2 regions of the Paenibacillus durus genome follow, and region 1 is predicted to be linked to the other one. Evidence: riboswitches for the same ligand, from Rfam matches in the RefSeq annotation. Region 1 holds a riboswitch; the other holds the start of a gene.
The links. Region 1 has a riboswitch for cyclic di-AMP ahead of PDUR_RS00140 (resuscitation-promoting factor). Riboswitches for the same ligand answer to the same signal wherever they lie in the genome.
Positions count from the first base shown of each region.

Region 2: it holds a riboswitch for cyclic di-AMP, as region 1 does, so the genes downstream of both, PDUR_RS14645 (APC family permease) here and PDUR_RS00140 (resuscitation-promoting factor) in region 1, are expected to answer to the same signal.

Region 1 is NZ_CP009288.1:28,629-36,378, reverse strand. It holds gene purR (pur operon repressor) at 1-191, opposite strand, end outside; gene ispE (4-(cytidine 5'-diphospho)-2-C-methyl-D-erythritol kinase) at 288-1,142, opposite strand; gene PDUR_RS00165 (small, acid-soluble spore protein, alpha/beta type) at 1,420-1,596, opposite strand; gene veg (biofilm formation stimulator Veg) at 1,758-2,033, opposite strand; gene yabG (sporulation peptidase YabG) at 2,186-3,085, opposite strand; gene rsmA (16S rRNA (adenine(1518)-N(6)/adenine(1519)-N(6))-dimethyltransferase RsmA) at 3,155-4,039, opposite strand; gene rnmV (ribonuclease M5) at 4,036-4,587, opposite strand; gene PDUR_RS00140 (resuscitation-promoting factor) at 4,748-5,872, opposite strand; cyclic di-AMP (ydaO/yuaA leader) riboswitch at 6,150-6,385, opposite strand; gene PDUR_RS00135 (TatD family hydrolase) at 6,583-7,353, opposite strand; gene PDUR_RS00130 (HD domain-containing protein) at 7,393-7,750, opposite strand, start outside.
Region 2 is NZ_CP009288.1:3,457,554-3,465,303, forward strand. It holds gene PDUR_RS14620 (ArsR/SmtB family transcription factor) at 1-286, shown strand, start outside; gene PDUR_RS14625 (MFS transporter) at 348-1,502, shown strand; gene PDUR_RS14630 (protein YmzB) at 1,576-1,911, shown strand; gene murB (UDP-N-acetylmuramate dehydrogenase) at 2,035-2,949, opposite strand; gene PDUR_RS14640 (ABC transporter ATP-binding protein) at 3,124-3,924, opposite strand; gene PDUR_RS14645 (APC family permease) at 4,184-6,001, opposite strand; cyclic di-AMP (ydaO/yuaA leader) riboswitch at 6,127-6,286, opposite strand; gene PDUR_RS14650 (disulfide oxidoreductase) at 6,464-6,934, opposite strand; gene PDUR_RS14655 (DsbA family protein) at 6,931-7,683, opposite strand.

The sequences.
Region 1 (7,750 bases):
GCATGAGTCTGCAGCTCGCCCATGCCTTCGCCCTCGAATACCTCTTTGATAATCGCCAGGTCCTCGCTGATTGAGGACTTGGCCGCTCCATACCGCTCGGCAAAGGTGGACAGCGGCAGAAGATCATGCGGCTTTTCAAGTAAAAATTGGGTCATATCCACTAAACGCTGACTTCTTTTAAGTTTCTTCACGGGAGGCTCCTCGTCAAAACCGAATATTTATAGAGAAATATATCACTTTTGTACGGGTTTACACAAGGGAAGCGGTTATAATTAATTCTAACCCTGTCAAGTCAGCGAACGTACGGCATAGACTTCCTTGCAAAATCCGCGCAGCCCGTTATAAATTCTAGCCACCTTGGACTGCTTGGACACAAGCCCGAATACAGTCGGGCCGCTGCCGGACATCAGCACGCCGTCTGCACCGAGCCGGATCATCGCTTGTTTGAGCTGCTGCACCTCAGGATGCAGCTTCAAGGTTACCTCTTCCAGCACGTTGCCGAGCCGGCCGCACACCGCCTGGAAATCCCCGGCTTCGACCGCCTCCCGCATAAGCCGCGCGGAAGGATGAACGGCAATGCGGTCCGCCCGGAGCTTGCCATAGACCTCTGCCGTCGATACATTGATCGGCGGCTTCGCCAGCATCACCCAGCACTGGGGCATGCTTGCGATGGGCGTAAGCTTCTCCCCTCTGCCCGTTGCCAGGGCAGTTCCTCCGGTGACGCAGAAGGGTACGTCCGAGCCGAGCTCAGCGCCAAGCTCCTGCAGCTCTTCGCTTGACAAGCCGAGCTGCCAGAGCCGGTTCAGGCCGCGCAGCGCAGCCGCAGCGTCGCTGCTCCCGCCGGCGAGCCCGGCAGCAACCGGTATTTTTTTATCCAGATGAATATGTACGCCCTGCCCCACTTTGTAACGCTCTTTCAACAGCTTTGCCGCCTGAAACGCCAGGTTCTTCTCATCCAGCGGAATATAACCTGCCTGGCTTGATATAATAATGGTATCCCGCCGCAGTTCGGACATCTCCAGCCGATCCGCAAGGTCCACCATAGTCATAATCATTTCCACCTCGTGAAATCCATCCGGCCGCTTGTGAAGTACATCGAGCATTAGATTGATTTTGGCCGGCGCTTTCTCATACATTTTCAAGGCGTTCACCCTACTCTCATTTTTCCCCTAAAATAACTTAACATATTATATGAAAATCTTGTAACGAAGTCCATTCCGAGTTAATTCCTAAGGAGAAAGCGCTATAATCAAGAAGAAACGGCTGCGCCGTCCCCGTAGGAGGAGGGCATCTGTTTCTCGTAGAAATATAAGGACATCCATAAGCGTAAACTTATAGATTCTTATATTTTAAGGCAAAACGGGGACGCCCTGCTTGGGAGCCCCCGCCTTCCTTACCGCTTTTCGGCTATTTCTAGCCCTAAGATTTGCGTGCAGCCTGCTCGGCAAGCTGAATCGCTCTTTTCACCATGTTCCCGGCATCCTTCGCCCGGATTCCTCCCCAGCCCTCGCGCTCCACGGTGTCGTAGAAGCCGAGCTCTTTTGCCAGCTCCGTCTTCAGCTCCTCGGACATCATGCTACGTCTTCTGCGGCTCATGCGGCATCCTCCTTGTGGGTAGTAATGATGAGTTAATGCCCTCTTAGTATGGATTGCCTCTCCCTTGAACATACGCTTTCCGCTGCTTCACCTAAGAAGACGCTCTCCGAAAAATAAAACAGCCTTTCCTAAGCGAGGAAAGGCTGTTTATGAATAAAGAGTTATGCTTTGGCATGCATGAGCGGCATCCGCACATCGTCCTCACATACCGTAATCTCCACGGACTCGGTAAGAATATCGGCATAGCTGTAGGAGACGCGCCCCAATGACTGCTGCTCCTGATCCAGTTTGACAATAAATACAGAAGGGTACGTTTCTTCCAGGACACCGGTGCGCTCGACCGTCTTGCGTCGGCCACCGTTTGCTCGTAACGTAATCTTAGAACCGACATGAGCTTCGAGACTGCGTTTAATTTCCAACAGCGCGTTATTAGCCATTGCCTGAAGACCACCTCTTTCCTTGTCCATTATAACCTCTTTATTACAATATGTCAAATCAAACAAATTATTATAGTAGATGCCAGTTATGTTTGTCAACGATATTTTTAGGAGGCAAATGGACAAGCAAGAGGTCTCAGGCTCCGGGCCTTTTAAATGGCGGAAGGTGTTACTTTCAGCGTAGATAAATCCTGAAGCCGCGGCATGCCAATCCGCAAGCTCCCTCGGGTTTCGATCCCGCCCAGTCCCTGGCTGCCGCTGATCGTATGATTCAGCACGTCGCTTAAGTTGATCGTTTCCCTTATGGAAGTCAGAGCGGCCTTTGCCGCGATATACACGGGGTCCAGCGCATGAATCAGAATGCGTCCCGGAGAACTGGCAAAATTCGCGCCGGCCCCAAGCAGCGCTTCGAAATGCGATTGACAGGCGCCGGCGATAACCGTCAGCGCGTCATAATGGCGTTCGTAATCTCTGGCCACCCGAATGGCGGCAACGAAATTTTGCGAATTTTTATAACTGCTTAAGCTGTGCAGATCGTAAGACGGCAGCGACTTAAGCACACCGTCATGACCAGTAAGCACCACAATATTGGGCCGGACTCTCGGCAGCAGCCGATACAGCACGGACGCCATCTCCGCTTCCCGCACATGATGGCCTTCAGACGGAATGCGCAGCTGCTCATACAGGCTGAGGCTTTTATTCAAATAAGCCGGATCGCCGTCAAGATGCAGTACTTTTCCGGGAAGCTCAAAGTAAGAAGCTTCTTTTGCCGCCTGCTCCCAAGTCCCAGCCGGACTCAAGGCTCCAAACCTGATCTGCTCCTGCCGGTCCTTCCTAAGCTCTGTTAGCGATTCGGCGGCTTTGATCCGTGCGCGTTGTCCCCGCTCCGTCATAGCCTCGGCAGGCACCTGAACCAGATCGCTTAGCGGAGAGTCCGCGAGCAGCCGAAATTCGGTTCCTTTGATGATGGCCTGATTTAGCACTATATGCTCCACCCGAAAAGTCACATCACCGCCATAAGATCTTCGAACGACCAAGTCTCCTAAATTCATCAGAACATCACCTCTAACCCATCGTATGGGCAAAGGTCACGGATGGTTCATCTTTTGGCCGTTTAAGTTCTATGAAATACCTGCTGCAAGCAGTACGTCGCTTAAACGCGCATATTCCGCCAGACTCAGCGTCTCGCCGCGGCGGGAAGGCTGAATGCCTGCCTCACTCAGCAGCGCCTCCAGCCGTTCCCTCCCCTCACCGGGAAAAAAGCGGGATTTCAAATTATTGGATATGGTTTTCCGCCGCTGTGTAAAGGAGGCACGCACCACTTCAAAAAAATGCTGCTCATCCCTCACCTCTACGGGCGGTCGCTCTCTGACCTTCAGCCGGATGACTGCCGATTCCACATTCGGCTGGGGAATAAATACGGTGTGCGGCACGGTGCAGATCAGCTCCGGCTCGCTGTAATACTGCACGGCGATGCTCAGGCTGCCGTAATCCTTGCCTCCCGGCGACGCCGCCATCCGCTCGGCAACCTCTTTTTGAATCATCACGACAATGTTCGCTAGCGGCAGCTTTTCCTCCAGCAGCTTCATCAGAATCGGAGTCGTCACATAGTAAGGCAAATTAGCGACTACGCTGACCTTGCCTACTTCCGCGAAATCCTCGCCGAACAGTTCATGCAGGTCCACATTTAACACATCGGCATGGCGTATCTTTACATGCGGATACGGAGAGAGTACCTCCTGCAGAATCGGAATCAGCCGCTGATCGATCTCTACGGCCGTGACAGCCCCCGCTGTCTGCGCCAGGCGTTCAGTAAGCGCGCCGATGCCGGGACCGATCTCAAGAGCGCCGGTACTCTTATCGAGACCGGCTGCGTCTACAATTTTATTTAAGATATTTTGGTCGATCAAAAAGTTCTGGCCCAAGCTTTTCTTGAACGAAAATCCGTGAGCCGCAATAATCTCCTTGGTACGTCTCGGGGACGAAATTTCTTCCCTTCCGCTCATGAGGATAGACCTCCCTGCTCAATTTGGGCAACCGCTTTTGCAAACTCTTCAGGCGTAATGCCGAACATCGACAACCGCTTGTACAGCTGCTTGCCGTTACAGTAACCGATGCCAAGTATATTGCCAAGCGCCATTCTCCGCTGTGCAGCTTTAGGATGCATAATCATACCAGCGGCCATGAGGTCTTCCATCCCAATTAGAATCGGCGCTCCCTCGAAGGATGTATGCACATTCTCCAGCGCATAGCGGATCGCTTCCGGCGAGGCGTTCTCGACACCGATATCACCCTTTAACGTTGCGTCCTCCTCCGGAATGAAGGCATGCTTGCATCCCGGCACCTTCGATGAGACAATCTTGCGTATCCGTTCTCCCGCATGATCCGGATCGGTCAGGATAATGACGCCCCGCCGCTCCATCGCAAGGGCGATCTTGGCGATTACCCGTTTATCCACCGCCGAACCGCCGGTTTCAATCGTATCGGCATCGACCGCTCTTTTGACGGCGGCGGTATCGCTTTTGCCTTCCACGACAATCAATTCTTTAATCATTGTTAAGCGTTCCTCCCACAGCGGCCGCACGGCCGCCTTTACCCCAAAAATAAAGCAAAAAGAAGAGGATTCGCTCCCCTTCTTTTTGCTGAAATTATATAAGTGATGAGCTTTCATCAATATAGCGTATTGCCGCTGAATTTGCAAAATAAATACGTTATTAATCCAGCTCCGGTTTAACCGGACCGATGACGTAAACGGCGCGCGACTTGCGGCCGAAACTGCGGGCATGGCTCAATGAATCATAATAGACGTCAATCTTATTGCCTTTGATAGCCCCTCCGGTATCCTCAGCGCGGCGGAATCCCAGTCCCTCGATATATACCCACCAGCCGATTGGAATCACACGAGGATCCACTGCGATGGTCCGGCCTTCTGTTACGCGTGTACCGGAAGCTGTTCTAGTGCCGATTCCCGGTTCTTCTGAAGAGTATGCGGTCATCGAAACGTTCTTGATCATTTTTTTGTATTCGAAGTTTACGCCTGCTTTGCTGGAGGAAGAAATTTTCGCGGCGACGGGTTTGGGAACGGCTTTCGTGCCTACGGCGATAACCTTATCCTTGGTCACCGTCTGCACTTCTTTGCCGACCATGCGCATTGAGACCAACTTACCGTCCTGATAGGTTTTCTCAATATGCTGGATTATAGCACCCGGCTTGCCGGCTTGCGCTACTCGTACTTTCCCTGTGATGAGGGAGGGGTCCGCCGTCTTAATCACTCGGAAAGGCAAGCTTTTCGTCCGCTTCACAACCTGCTTGTTGATGCGGATAACCTTGACTTCCGTTCTGGCGTTAATTGCGGTGTCTAGCGAAGGAAATACCTTATCGTGGGTACCCAGGGAGATGCCCAGGCTGCTAATGGCCTGACCGATTGTATCTTCGGTCGTATACAGCGTCTTTGTCTTTCCGCCTTCAGTCAGAATTAATTCCTGTGCCCGGTCAATGACGATCCTGTCGCCGTCTTCGATTCGATCGCTAAGGCCCGCCGAAATTTTGTCATACGGTTTGAGCGGGATCGGTTGTTTGGCCAGGGCTTCTCCCAGAAGCGCTTCACGCGTCTCCAGAGCGTGAACTTTCCCGTCTATCTCCAAAATGATTTGTTTGCTGCTTTGAGAGCGGATATACAACGTAATAAGCAGCGCGATTGCTATCCCGATCACGCCCGCCAGTGACCACGCGCGCAAAGACCATGCGCGTATATTCACTTGCTCCCACCATAACCTAAATGCATTAGACCTGCTGGATGATTGCGAATCATGGGATACTTCTGGTTGGAATACGCCCATCTTCTACATCCTCCTTACATAGTCCGCCTGAATTATAAATCGCAATAATGTACCCGGCGAAGCTAATAGAGATTGTAACAGAACGCGATACAATTCAAGTGGTTCGCATCCTGCTCATAAATCGCCTGCCCGGCATGGCATGCATCCGCCTGTTATATAACAGTTCACAGGCAGAACTCGTTTATTCCAAACAAAAAGAAGCCTAAAAAAGAGTCTTGATTAGAGGACTCTTTCGTGGCTTCCGGAAATGTCCGAATAAACGGCCAACGCACGAGGTTTCCTCTCTTACTTGCGCTTACGGGGTTAGCTGTCGGGTTTGGACGAAAGAGAGACGCCCTATCTTAGGTCAACCGCTCATGGCGGCTGCCTTCAAATTCACCCCAAAGACCACGTGAAGAAATCAAATACAGCCTGCGACGCCAACTTGTTGTGTCTAATGTGCGGCCTAAAAGCATTCGGCAAGGCGATATTGGTTCCCCCGTTCTCCATACGGAGACTCAGCGAGACGATTTATGATCAGTGTCTGTCTCTGTAACAACAGCTCACTGCACTGAAAAGATGATATCCTGTTTCGATGCATGTTGTAAAGCAGCAATCAACCAGATTTGCGCAAAAAAATGGTTAAATTATTGTAATAAACAACCGTTTTTTCGTTAAAAAACTTTAATCCTTCGCTCATCCTCACTTTTTTGGCTAGTTTTCTCCCGTTTTCACCGAATGCCAAATAGTTCCAGTGCGTTCGCATACGTAATTTCCGCCAATTTTTCCACTTCCATGCCCTTAATTTCAGCTGCAGCTTCTGCCACCAATCTGACATGAGCACTTTCATTTCGCTTGCCTCGGTAAGGGTGTGGCGTTAGGTAAGGAGAGTCCGTTTCGATCAGCAGACGGTCCAGCGGAACCTGCGCCAGCACCTCTTTCGGTACCCGGGCGTTCTTGAACGTAATCGGTCCGCCAAAGGAAAGATGAAAGCCAAGATCCAGGCACATTTTGGCTGTCTCCCAGCTGCCCGAGAAGGAGTGCATGACCCCGCCGATTTCCGATGCCTTTTCTTCACGGAGAATGCAGACCACATCCTCATGAGCATCCCGGTTATGAATGACAATCGGCATATTCAGCTCTCTTGCAAGGCCGATCTGACGCCGGAACACTGTATGCTGGACCTCCTTGGGCGAAGTATCCCAGTAATAGTCGAGCCCTATTTCTCCAATGGCGACAACTTTGTCATGGCTGCACAGCGAAGCAATCCAATCGAGATCTCCGTCCTTCATGTCAATGGCATCTGTCGGATGCCAGCCTACCGCCGCATAAATAAAATCATAGGATTCGGCGAGCTTCATTGTGGACGGAATCGTTTCCCGGTTAAAACCGACATTGACCATTTTGGAGACTCCCGCCTCTAGGGCGCGGGCAATCGTCTCTTCACGGTCGCCGTCGAAATGTGATGCATCCAAATGGGTATGAGTGTCGAAAAGCTGCATATCCGCTTCCCCCTTTTTGCGGTTTTTGGCTTACATTTCTTAGCGTAAATCAAATAATTCCTTAATGGATTCAGGAAGCATTGGCAGCGCTTTTTCCAGCTTATCCTGCGGATAATAGAGATGGTAACGGCCGCGGTGAATCCCGCTTATAGAGCGGACGATGTCCGACACCTCGGAGATTTCACGCAGCCGTTCCTGACGATCGAGCAGGAGAATCTGCTTGCCGTGAAAGCCCTCTTCCGGCCGAAATACATCGTAGGGCAAATCTGTCGGAAAATCAACTTCCAGGTCGTATTCCGGGTTCAGTCCAGCCGAGGCGAAACTGCGGCGAATGTCATCAATTGTCTCCATATCGAGACTTTCCATTTCTACATATTTATACAGTTTACGATGAATG
Region 2 (7,750 bases), 2.6 Mb from region 1:
TGAACAACTTGCCGCTTCTGACGAACAACGTGTGCGCATCTTCAAGGCTTTGGCCGATCCTACCCGTCTGCAGATCATTCGGACCCTAAAGGGCAGCCGTACTGAACTGAACTGCGGAGAGATCGGAGAACGCTGCGAAGCTTCCAAATCGAACGCCTCATACCATTTCCGCACCCTGAGGGAGGCAGGGCTGATTCTTGTCCGAAAGGAAGCTCAGACCAAATACATACAGCTTCATTATGAGACATTCGACACTTATTTGCCCGGATTCCTGGATTCCCTGTGATCCGGTTTTTTATAGCTATATTGTTCAATAGTTATTTAACTAATGAAATAGGAGGCTTATTATGCAAAAATCAAGTTTGGCACTCTTCTTTCTGGTCATGTTCGCTATAGGCACGGATACCTTTCTGATCAGTCCCCTTCTTCCCGTCCTTAGGCATGAGTTTCATGTATCTACGGCAAGCTCGGGCTGGATGGTCAGCGCTTATGCTCTAGGCTATGCCTTATTTGCCCTGGTGGCGGGACCGATATCCGATCGGCTCAACCGTAAGCATGTTATGGTATTCGGGATGGCCGCATTCTCTATTTCCACGGGATTATGCGCCGCTGCTGCCGGCTTCTGGAGCATGGTCCTGTTCCGTTTTCTTGCCGGTGTCAGTGCGGCCGTCATATCCCCGCAAATCTGGGCGTCCATTCCTATCCTGCTTCCCAAGGACAAAATATTGCAGGGAATGGGCATTGCCACCGCCGGTCTCTCCATTGCCCAAATGCTGGGTCTGCCGCTTGGCAGCTTTTTCGCCGCCCGCGATTGGTCTCTTCCCTTTATCATCATCGGCTTGTTTTCTCTCCTGCTGACCTTGCTTCTCCTGTTCCTGCTGCCAGCTCTTCCGCCCCGCAGCCCATCGGGAAACCGTCTTTCTCTCCTGAAGCCATACTTCGGGCTGCTCTCTTCCCGGATTGCGGTTACCGCCTTTGCCGCCTATTTTATTTTTCAGATCGGCAATTTTGCCGCCTTCTCCTTTCTCGGCTCCTGGCTCTCCGGCGCTTTTGGAATGAATGTGGCTCAAATCGGCCAAGTCATGCTGTATCTGGGTGTCGGCAACATGCTTGGCAGCCTGTTCGGCAGCCGTCTTACTACGCGAATTGGCCGCTCTACAACGCTGCTGCTGGGTATTGCGGTGAATAGTGTCATGTTCCCGGTGCTCTCGCTGACACACAGTCTTTCGGGCATCAAGGCGGAACTGCTTGTCATCTTCGGCATTACCGGAATTCTGTTCCCTATTATGATAAGCATCCTTCAATCTTTGACGGACACTGCACGCGGAACGGTCTCGGCCCTGACGAACGCCCTGATGTATCTCGGAACTACAATTGGAGCTGCCGCGGCCGGGGGAATTTATCAGACTTCAGGCGTCTTTATGGCCGTTACTTTGGTAACTGCGCTCTCCTTTGTCCTCTCCGCCTTCCTCTTTCGAAAAAGTGGAGTCGCGGCATCTTAGATGGATTCAATTTGTTATAGCAGGGTAAATTACTGATTAAGACTGACAAAGCGGCAAAGGATGGGATCTTACGATGGAAGAACATGTGCAAATGTTGGCCGATTGGCTTAACGGGCATACGGGCGGAACGATTGTTATCGAAAAACAGGAGATGGAGGACCGCGACAAGGTTTATTTTAAGCTGGATCGTGTCGATTACCGGAATGCCGATGACGTCGTTGATCATTATCTGGACAACGCGCTGATCCTGCACGGCACGGGCAGCACGATGAACGCGGACGGCGACCTCGTCCCCCTGCCGCTACAGAGCTTCGAGATCGCTGTCACCGGCCTTGCCTTCGCTTCTGCGGATGAGAAAAGAGTACAAGCACAAACGGAACGGGCCAAATATACGTTTACGCTCGAGTAAGAACAAGCCAAAAAGCTGCGGGGAGCACTTCCCCGCAGCTTTTTTGAAAATAAAAATGTGAATAAGTTTACTATGTCCTGCTGCGCCTACCCGCCCGCCGCTGGCGTCGGGTAATGCATCCCTTTAAAGCTCTTCCCCGATGATCTTGACTTCCGTTTCGAGTTCAATGCCGAATTTATCCTTAACTGTCTCTCTTACATGCTGAATCAGACCGATATAATCGCTTGCCGTAGCGTTATCCGCATTAATGATGAATCCCGCATGCTTTTTCGATACTTCAGCTCCACCGATTCTTGTTCCCTGAAGTCCGCTTTCCTGAATCAATTGGCCTGCATACCGTCCCGGAGGACGTTTAAAGACACTGCCGCAAGAAGGGTATTCCAATGGCTGCTTGGATTCCCGCATTTCGGTCAGCTTATCCATCGAAGCCTTGATTTCATCGTAGTTTCCGGGCTTTAAGGCGAACCGGGCTTCCAAAATGAGATAATCTCCGCTTGAGAACACGCTGCTGCGGTACCCCCATTTCAGCTCATCGCCTTCAAGCACAGCCATCGCCCCGCTCTTGTCAACGACAAGCGCGCTCTGCAGCACATCCGCCACTTCCCCGCCGTATGCGCCGGCATTCATATAGAGTGCGCCCCCGACCGTGCCGGGGATGCCGCAGGCAAATTCCAGACCTGCCAGCTTGTGCTCCAAGGCGAAACGGGAGGTCTCAATAAACTGCGCTCCGCACTGGGCGATGATCACATCATGCTCCACGCTGATCCCGCTTAATCCGGACGTGTGCAGGACGATCCCGCGAACCCCTCCGTCTCTGATAATCACGTTCGATCCATTTCCTAATATGGTAAGCGTAATGCCTTGTTCGGCAGCATATGTAACGATCGCTTGAATTTCTTCGTAAGTCGAGGGTGATGCCAGAATGTCGGCCCTGCCGCCCATTTGAGTGAAGACATGCGGTTTGAGCGATTCATGGCTTTTAACTATTCCAGTCGGAACAAGCCTCTCCAGTTCTTCTTGAATTTTCCCGATATCCATGGGTCTGCTCCTTTATCTGTTTTGCATATGTCAGGCATCCCCAACTTTAACAACGAACAGGCTCCCTTGTCAATGATAAGGAGCCCTATAGATCGTTATTAAGTTTGCGGGACGGAGAGGTTCCTGGCAGATCAGGCCTCTGCTCCCGCAGCGCCAGGCTTTACTTTCGCCTTTTCAGACGGCCTTGCACTCTGCCAGGCTGTGAGGAAGGCACAGCGGCAATCCCGTCCGCGGGTCTTCGACAATATCCGCCTCGATGCCAAACACTTCGCGCAGCACCTCCGGCGTCATAACATCGACTGGTGCGCCTTCGCTGATTACGGTGCCCGATTTAATCGCTACCATATGATGCGCGTAGCGGGAGGCGTGATTCAAATCGTGAACGACCATGATAATCGTCCGGCCCTCCTGCTCGTTAAGCACCTGCAGGAGCTGCAGCACCTCAAGCTGATGCGCCATATCGAGGAATGTCGTGGGCTCGTCCAGGAATAAAATGTCCGTCTGCTGGGCCAGCGCCATAGCGATCCATGCGCGCTGCCGCTGGCCCCCGGACAACCGTTCGATCGGCCGGTCGCTGAAAGCTTGCATCCCCGTCACTTCAATGGCCGAGGAAATAATGTTCCGGTCCTCAGCGGTGAGCGTGCCGAAGCCCTTCTGATGGGGATAACGGCCGTAGCCTACAAGCTCAGAAACGGTTAGTCCGTCCGGAGCGGTCGGATTTTGGGGCAGAATGGCCAACTGGCGCGCGACCTCCTTGGTCGACTGAGTATGGATCGATTTGCCGTCAAGCAGCACTGTGCCGCTAGTCGGCTTCATCAGCCTGGCCATCGTTTTGAGGATTGTGGATTTACCCGAGCCGTTGGCGCCCACGAGAGCCGTGATTTTTCCGGTCGGAATCGACAGATTGAGATCTTTAACAATAATCGAATCCGCATAACCGATACTTAATTGAGCTGCATTCAAACGCTCCAACATCAGCTTCACTCCTTATGTCTAATGATGCATAACATGTCATTCTTCATTATTGCACCGAACGTTTACCTTGTTTGATTAAATGATATTGATTATCATTATCTTTGTCAACTTTAATATCAAGGGCGGTTTTGTCGTTTTTTTGTCCATAAGTAAGTAATAACGACTGCATCATCCTATTAAAGCACGCCATACGAAAAAAAAGCAGCCATCGGAGAAATTCTCCAACAGCAGCTTTCCGTTACCCGGTCTACCCGCCGGGTTATTTATTCAGATGATACGGCACCGTCGCAACGACGATATCCTTATTGTTCATCAGGTAAGTCCGGATAAAGACACTCGTCTGATTATGCAGGATAGCCTGCCACCAGTGCTTGGTGATAAATTGAGGGATCAGAACGGTAATATGGTCCGTCTCAGCGGTCTTCCATTCCACCGTATCGATAAATTTAACCAGCGGGCGCAAGACACTGCGGTACCGTGAACGAAGCACGATAAGACGCACTCCGGGGTCCCATTCCTCCCATTTCTGCTCCATCTTGCGAATCTCTTCCTCGTCAAAGCCGATGTATACGGCAACCACATTATCCGTCAGCGATTTCGCATAGCTGATTGAATTAAGCACCGCCCGGGTTACAGCGGATACCGGAATAACGATCGTACTTCCCTTGATCACCGGCTTATCCTTATCGAGCTGAATCCGAAGCTCATCGGCCGTATTCATAAAATGTCGGTGAATGCGGAAGAAGATGAGCATTACGATCGGAAGGAAAATAAAGGCTACCCATACGTTCGCGAATTTGGTGATGATAAAAATAAGCGTAATGGTAAGAGTTGTAAGCATACCAACCGTATTTACGGCAAATTTGCCTTGCCAGCCGGCCGGCTTCAGCTTGAACCAGCGCACCATCATACCGAGCTGGGACAGAGTGAAAGGGATAAATACGCCGACGGCATAAAGCGGAATCAGATTTCCGGTTTCACCGTGAAATGCCGCCACAAGCAGCGACGAAGCCACTCCGAGAAAAATAATACCGTTCGAGAAGCCAAGACGGTCGCCGCGAACCATAAAGGCATGGGGCAAATATTTATCTTTCGCCAGCATGAACGACAGCAGCGGGAAGGCCGAGTAAGCCGTATTAGCGGCCAGAAACAGGATTACGGCCGTTATCGCTTGAATGCCGTAATAGAGGACACCCCGTCCGAAGGTCGATTCGGCAATTTGAGAAACCACCGTTTCTTTTGTACTCGGGGTAATGCCGTACCAGTATGCCAGCAGCGTAATGCCGGTAAACATGAATCCCAGAATGAGTCCCATCATCATCAGTGTCTTGGCGGCATTCTTCTCCGCTGGAGCCTTAAAGTTCGGGATCGCATTGGATACAGCCTCGACCCCGGTCAGGGCCGAACAGCCGGAGCTGAAAGCCTTAAGAAGCAGGAACAGACTGACATTGGAAACAGCTGAGCCGATTTCGGGAACAGCGGCATGACCGCCGCCGACCGCGTATTTAACCAGTCCGGAAATGATCAAAACCACAATGGACAAGACGAACAAATATACCGGGATGGCAATGAAGGATGCCGATTCGGTAACACCGCGGAGGTTAATTATCGTCAGTATGATAATCACCGTAACCGCAATGGCCACTGAATGCTCGTGAAGGCTCGGAAATGCCGAGGTGATCGCATCCGTTCCGGCCGAGGCGCTTACGGCAACCGTCAGAATGTAGTCCACAAGCAGGGAACCACCGGCCAGAAGCCCTGTGGAAACGCCGAGATTATCCTTGGCTACAATATAGGCTCCCCCGCCTTGAGGATAAGAAAATATGGTCTGCCGGTAAGATAAAATCAGAATCGCCAGCAATCCCAGTACGGCGAGTGCAATCGGCAAAGAGTACCAGATGGCTGTAAAACCGGCAGCTACCAGCACGATCAAAATCTGCTCTGTTCCGTAAGCAACGGACGAAAGGGCATCTGACGATAGAACGGCGAGTGCCTTCAGCTTGGAAAGCTTTTCCTGGTCGAGTTCGGTCGATTTTCTGGGACGACCGATTAATAGTCGTTTTACTCTGCTTACCATTTTGGATACATTTCCTCTCTTTGGTGAGTTGAAGCGGTAGTACCGCGCGCCGTTTTCAGTCGTGGATTTTCAAAAATAAGGGCACAAAAATAAGCATGCGGAAATGACCGCATGCTTTTGCATGATCATTATCCCACTGTAGCTTACGAGGTTAGCTGGCGGATTCGGACTGTGGAAGCCCTACGGGCCGGATTGACTTAACCGGTACCGATTCACCCCGTCGACCATAACGGTCAGGTTGGTTCCCCCGTTTTTCCTAACTGGAAAATTCAGCGCATATTCAACTTCTCACAAGGTCTAATATTAGTCCATAAAGCGAGAGCCGTAAACAGTGAAAATAATGAAAAAGGAATGAAAAACCGACTAAATCACGCAAATTTCAAACATGATATGTTCATGTCGTTTATTCTCTTGTATTATCCCTTCAGCGCGGGTTTTTATGCCATTTACATGAAAAAACTTCTACTCTACCTGAGTGAACCCGTCCCCAGTTTCTTCGGAATTCTCTTCTGCGCTCTCTCTGCCGTTCCACAGCAATACAAAAATAAGCACAAAAGCCGTTAGCGCCAACAGCGGAATGGTGATAAAACCGAAAAAATTTAAATAATCCTTCGTACAAGGAACACCGATGCTACAAGGAACCACTGTGCCCAGCGCCGGAATTTTCTGTTCCGCGTAATGATACAGGGATATGCTTCCGCCTATCACGCATAACGGCAGCACATACGGAATAATCCGCTTGTCATTACGGTAGGTTGCGATACCCAGAAGAAAAACTTGAGGGTACATAAAAATCCGCTGGAACCAGCACAGCTTGCAGGGTTCGTATTTTAACACTTCGCTCAGGTAAAGGCTGCCTGCTACAGCGACCAAAGATACAAACCAGGCCAGATAGAGACAATGCCGCCTTAAGAAGGTGGAAAATGCGCTCATTCCGCTTCAGCCGCCTTTGCCGCTGATTCAATCTCTGCCGCAATCGCTCCAAGGTTAAAAGGATCACTGGCCCTTACACCGTTAATAAACAGCGATGGTGTACTTGTCACATGATTAGTTTTTGCAACCGCATTATCTCTTGCCAACTCATCCGCATATGTACGGTTTTGTATATCTTTGCGCAGAAGATCATAATCGATAGGGAGCTTTTCATTTTGCGCAAGCTCTACCAGGAAATCCTCGGTCGCCCACTCGGCATTCTCATCACCCTGGTTCGCATAGAGGGCATCGTAATAGGTCCAGAACGCTTCGCTATTCTGATGATAGACTGACAGCGCTGCAAGGGAAGCCGTCTTGGAATCAGGCCCGATAAAGGACATATTGACAAAATAAAGCGCCGCCTTCCCTGTCTCGATATACTCTTGCACAAGCAGAGGTTTGATGCCGACGGAGAACCGGGCGCAGGCCGGACATTTGAAATCGCCGAACTCTACCAGCTTGATCGGTGCATCCGCCTTGCCAAGTCTGGGAAGTTCATCATAATTAAACGATGCCGGACTGCCGGAGCCTCCTGGATTGCCTGTATTTTTGGTAGCCAATACAAAGAGACCGGCGAAAATAACGACTGCGATCAGGATTGTTCCGATTAATAGAATGCGGGTCTTCTTCTGCCTCTCCAGTTCGGCCTGGCGCCTTTCTTGCTTGATCTTGGAAGAGGAGGTCGTCCTGTTTTTCTTCGATTTGCTCAAGGTGGTATTTCCTTTCTGTCCAGATGGACCCGAATAATGAATTGATTGAAAGTTTAAAAGAAGGGTA